2 regions of the Micromonospora lacuserhaii genome follow, and region 1 is predicted to be linked to the other one. Evidence: riboswitches for the same ligand, from Rfam matches in the RefSeq annotation. Region 1 holds a riboswitch; the other holds the start of a gene.
The links. Region 1 has a riboswitch for ZMP and ZTP ahead of V6U81_RS16265 (glycine hydroxymethyltransferase). Riboswitches for the same ligand answer to the same signal wherever they lie in the genome.
Positions count from the first base shown of each region.

Region 2: linked by a shared signal. The riboswitch ahead of V6U81_RS19760 (bifunctional 5,10-methylenetetrahydrofolate dehydrogenase/5,10-methenyltetrahydrofolate cyclohydrolase) and the one ahead of V6U81_RS16265 (glycine hydroxymethyltransferase) in region 1 are both predicted to bind ZMP and ZTP.

Region 1 is NZ_JBAKHO010000023.1:7,180-9,553, forward strand. Features, by position in the region: gene V6U81_RS16260 (metallophosphoesterase family protein) at 1-577, opposite strand, end outside; ZMP/ZTP riboswitch at 652-741, shown strand; gene V6U81_RS16265 (glycine hydroxymethyltransferase) at 760-2,178, shown strand; gene V6U81_RS16270 (hypothetical protein) at 2,240-2,374, opposite strand, start outside.
Region 2 is NZ_JBAKHO010000033.1:27,393-29,766, forward strand. Features, by position in the region: gene V6U81_RS19755 (hypothetical protein) at 1-896, shown strand, start outside; ZMP/ZTP riboswitch at 895-976, shown strand; gene V6U81_RS19760 (bifunctional 5,10-methylenetetrahydrofolate dehydrogenase/5,10-methenyltetrahydrofolate cyclohydrolase) at 990-1,880, shown strand; gene V6U81_RS19765 (endonuclease/exonuclease/phosphatase family protein) at 1,918-2,374, opposite strand, start outside.

The sequences.
Region 1 (2,374 bases):
GCACCGTCGGCAGCGCCGGGTCACGGGCGTCCAGCCGCCGGGCGGTCTCGGCCAGCCGGGCCGCGCACCAGTCCGGGCGGCTCGGGTACGGATCGTTGTGCAGCAGGAACTCGTCGGTGCAGACGATTCCGGTCCGGTACGCCTCGGCGAGCGCCGCCTCGCGGGTGTCGAACCCGTCGGGGCGCCAGCTGTGGTCGTAGAGCAGGAACAGCGGCGCGACCAGTGCCGGCCCGCCGGGCCCCCGCCACACCCGGTACTCGTCCTCCGGGGTGAGGACCCCCAGTCGCCGGCACACCTCGACGAGGTGCCGGTAGCGGGCCACCCCGCGCAGGGTGACCGGGTCGGTGGGTGGGGTCCAGAGCTCGTGGTTGCCGGGCGCCCAGACCACCGTGTGCCAGCGCCGCGCGAGCAGGCCGAGGGCCCATTCGATGTCGGCGACGGTGTCCGCCACGTCGCCGGCGACCAGCAGCCAGTCCCCCGGCGACTCCGGTCGCAGCGCCTCGACCAGGTCGCGGTTCTGCGGGTACCCGACGTGCAGGTCGCTGATGGCGACCAGGTTGCCGTCCTGTCCGCGCATCCGCCGATCGTACGCACGCCGGGCGGGTACGGGTCGGTCGGCCGAGCCGGGCCGGGGGCGACCCGCTAGGATCACCGGTGGGCCGTGACTGGCGCGTGGGGATGGAGCACCATCGGGAAGCGGCCCCGTCATGAGGACGCACGCCGAGCGCCTGGGCCTTCCACACGTCAGTAGGAGGTCACATGTCGCTGAACGCCGAATCCACCGCCTTCCGCAGCGCGCTCGAGGTCATCCGCGCCGTCGAGCCCCGGGTGGCCGACGCCATCGGCGCCGAGCTGGCCGACCAGCGCGAGTCGCTCAAGCTCATCGCCAGTGAGAACTACGCCTCCCCGGCCACCCTGCTGACGATGGGCAACTGGTTCAGCGACAAGTACGCCGAGGGCACGGTCGGCCGCCGCTTCTACGCCGGCTGCCAGAACGTCGACACCGTCGAGGCGCTCGCCGCCGAGCACGCCAAGGAGCTCTTCGGCGCCGCGCACGCGTACGTGCAGCCGCATTCGGGCATCGACGCCAACCTGGTCGCCTTCTGGGCGATCCTGGCCGACCGGGTGGAGTCCCCCGCGCTGAAGAAGGCGCAGGTCCGCCAGGTCAACGACCTGACCGAGGCCGACTGGTTCGCGCTGCGCCGGGAGCTGGGCAACCAGCGGATGCTGGGCATGTCGCTGGATTCCGGCGGCCACCTCACCCACGGCTTCCGGCCGAACATCTCCGGCAAGATGTTCGACCAGCGCAGCTACGGCACCGACCCGGTCACCGGCCTGATCGACTACGACCGGGTGGCGGAGGCGGCCCGCGAGTTCAAGCCGCTGATCCTGGTCGCCGGCTACTCCGCGTACCCCCGGAAGGTCAACTTCCGGATCATGCGGGAGATCGCCGACTCGGTCGGCGCGACCTTCATGGTCGACATGGCGCACTTCGCGGGCCTGGTCGCCGGCAAGGTCTTCACCGGCGACTTCGACCCGGTGCCGCACGCCCACATCGTCACCACCACCACCCACAAGTCGCTGCGCGGCCCGCGCGGCGGGATGGTGCTCTGCGGTCCGGAGCTGGCCGACCAGGTCGACCGGGGCTGCCCGATGGTGCTCGGCGGCCCGCTGCCGCACGTGATGGCCGCCAAGGCCGTCGCCCTGGCCGAGGCCCGCCGCCCGGACTTCGCCGACTACGCCCAGCGGATCGTCGACAACGCCCAGGCGCTCGCCGAGGGCCTGTTGAGCCGGGGGACGAAGCTGGTCACCGGCGGCACCGAGAACCACCTGGTGCTGCTCGACGTCTCCGGCTACGGCCTCACCGGCCGGCAGGCCGAGCAGGCGCTGCTGGACTCGGGCATCGTCACCAACCGCAACGCGGTCCCGCAGGACCCGAACGGCGCCTGGTACACCTCGGGCATCCGGATCGGCACGCCGGCGCTGACCACCCGCGGCCTCGGCACGGCGGAGATGGACCAGACCGCCGAGCTGATCCACACCGTGCTCAGCCAGACCACCCCGGGCGAGTCCAAGGCCAAGTACGTCCTCGACCCCGCGCTGGCCGACAAGGTCAGCAAGCAGGCCACCGAGCTGCTGGCCGGCTTCCCGCTCTACCCCGCCGTCGACCTCGGCTGACACCCGCTGCCGCCGCACCCCCGCCGCCGCCCCTCAATGGATGGCGCGGGGGTCCGGGGGGTCAGGGCAGGGGGCGCTTGAGGTGGTAGCGGTGGACCTCGGTGCTGCCCTGGACGTTGTTGACGTCCTCGGCGGCGGAGACCAGCTCCCAGCCCTCCCGGCCGGCGCGGTTGAGGTGCGCGATCGCGGTGTCGCC
Region 2 (2,374 bases), on a different contig from region 1:
ACGTGCTGGTGGTGCGTGACGGGCCGGCGGCGAAGCGGGGCAAGTTCCGTCACCGGGGGGTGCTGCTGGAGGTGACGGCGCTGACCTGGGACGACCTGGGTTCGCCGGAGGTCGTGGTGGGGTCGTGGGTGTTCGCGCCGTCGTTCCGTAGGGACACGGTGATCGTGGACCCGACGGGTCGGCTGGCCGGGATCCGGGGCCGGGTGTCGGCCGGGTTCGCCGACCCGGAGCAGGTGCGGCGCCGCTGCGCGGGGGTGCGCGAGCGGATCGAGGTGGCCCTGCGCGCCCTGGACAACGGCGCGCCGCTGCACACGCTGGTGATGGGGTGGCTGTTCCCGACCACTCTGCCGGCGGTGCTGCCGGTCGTCGCGGCGCTGCGCGATCCGACGGTGCGTCGGCGTTACCCGCTGGCGCGGGAGGTGCTGGCCGCGCATGGCCTGGCCAACCGGTATCCGGAGCTGCTGGACACCCTCGACGGTGGGCTGCTCCCCGACGGGGCGGCCGGTGCGCGGCGGGTGCGGGAGCACATCGCCGCGCTGGCGGGCACGTTCGACGAGGCGGCGCGGGTGGCGCGTACCCCGTTCTTCTTCAGCGGGGATGTGACGGCGGCGGCGCGGCCGGTGGTGGTCGACGGGTCGGAGGAGTTGGTGGCGGCGGGCGCGCACCGGGAGGCGATGTTCTGGGTCGTGGCGACGTACGCGCGCTGTCACGCGATCCTGGCGGCGGACGCGCCGGCGCGGGAGGTGGCGTTGCGGCCGGCGTTCGTCGCGGCGCTGGCCGACGTGGGGGCGGTGGGCGCGGCGGATCGGCGGCGGCGGGTGGACGTGGTGCTCGGGTGGCTGCCGCGGTGGTGGGAGGTGGCGGATGCGATCCGCTGCCGGGATGTGGCAGGCTGAGGTCGGACGCGACTGGCGGCACGGGGATGGGTCAACCATCGGGGAGCTCGTCGCGGGGGTCGACCGCCTGGGCCTCCGCGGACGAGGTGAGCCATGTCTGTTTCCCCTTCCGCGACGACGACCACGGCCCGGCTGCTGCCGGGTAAGCCGGTGGCGGAGAAGATCCTGACCGAGGTGGCCGAGGGTGTGTCGGCGTTGCGGGCGGCCGGGGTGACCCCGGCGTTGGCGACGGTGCTGGTCGGTGACGACGACGCGAGTGCCGGCTACATCCGGATCAAGCAGCGGCAGGCCGCAGAGCTGGGGTTCGAGTCGCCGCACGTGCACCTGCCGGCGTCGGCGACGCAGGCGGACCTGCACCGGGTGCTGGAGGACTTCAACGCCGACGCGCGGGTGCACGGGGTGCTGCTGCAGTATCCGATCCCGGGGCATCTGGACTACGACCGGGCGTTGCAGGTCCTCGACCCGGACAAGGACGTGGACGGGATGCACCCGGTGAACATGGGCCGGTTGGCGCTGGGGCTTCCGGGGCCGCTGCCGTGCACGCCGGCGGGGATCGAGGCGCTGTTGGCGTACCACGGGGTGCCGGTGTCCGGTCGGGAGGTGGTGATCCTGGGTCGGGGTGCCACGTTGGGTCGGCCGCTGGCGATGTTGCTGGCGCAGAAGCGGCCGACGGCGAACGCGGCGGTGACGGTGGTGCACACCGGGGTGGCGGACTGGCCGCGCTACACGCGGCGGGCGGAGATCCTGGTGGCGGCGGCCGGGGTGCCCGGGATCGTCCGGCCGGAGCATGTGCGGCCGGGCGCGGTGGTCGTCGGCGGTGGGGTGCGCTACGAGGGGCGGCGGTTGCTGCCGGACGTGGACGAGTCGTGCGCGGAGGTGGCGGGGGCGATCACGCCGCGGGTCGGCGGGGTGGGCCCGACGACGGTGGCGATGCTGTTCCGCAACGCGCTGCGGGCGGCGCAGGGGGCGGCCGGGCGGGGCTGAGCGGGCGGGGCCGGCCGGTTCCGCCGTTGGGGGTGGGTCAGCCGAGGTCGACGACGAGGGGCCGGTGGTCGGAGATCGTCGAGAGGGGGGTGTTCACGGCGGTGACCGGCGGTAGCCGGTCCAGGCCCTGCCGGTCGGCCAGGACGTGGTCGAGCTGTACCCGGGGCGCCGCGGCCGGGTAGGTGGGGCGTCGGCCCAGTGGCCGCCAGCCGGACAGCAGTTGGGCGGGGCCGGCGGGCAGGTTGAGGTCGCCGAGCAGGATCCGCGGGGCGGGCAGGGCGCGCAGCGCGCGGACGACGCGGCGTAGTTGGAGGATGTTCCAGCCGGGGACGAAGGACAGGTGGGTGGCGGCGACGGTCAGTGGGCCGTGTGGGGTGTCCAGTACGGCGGCGAGGACGACGCGGGGTTCGTCGCGCAGCAGGACCACTCCGCCGCCGGTGCCGGGCACGTAGATCGGGGATCGCACCGGTGCGGGGCGTAGCCGGGTGACCTGC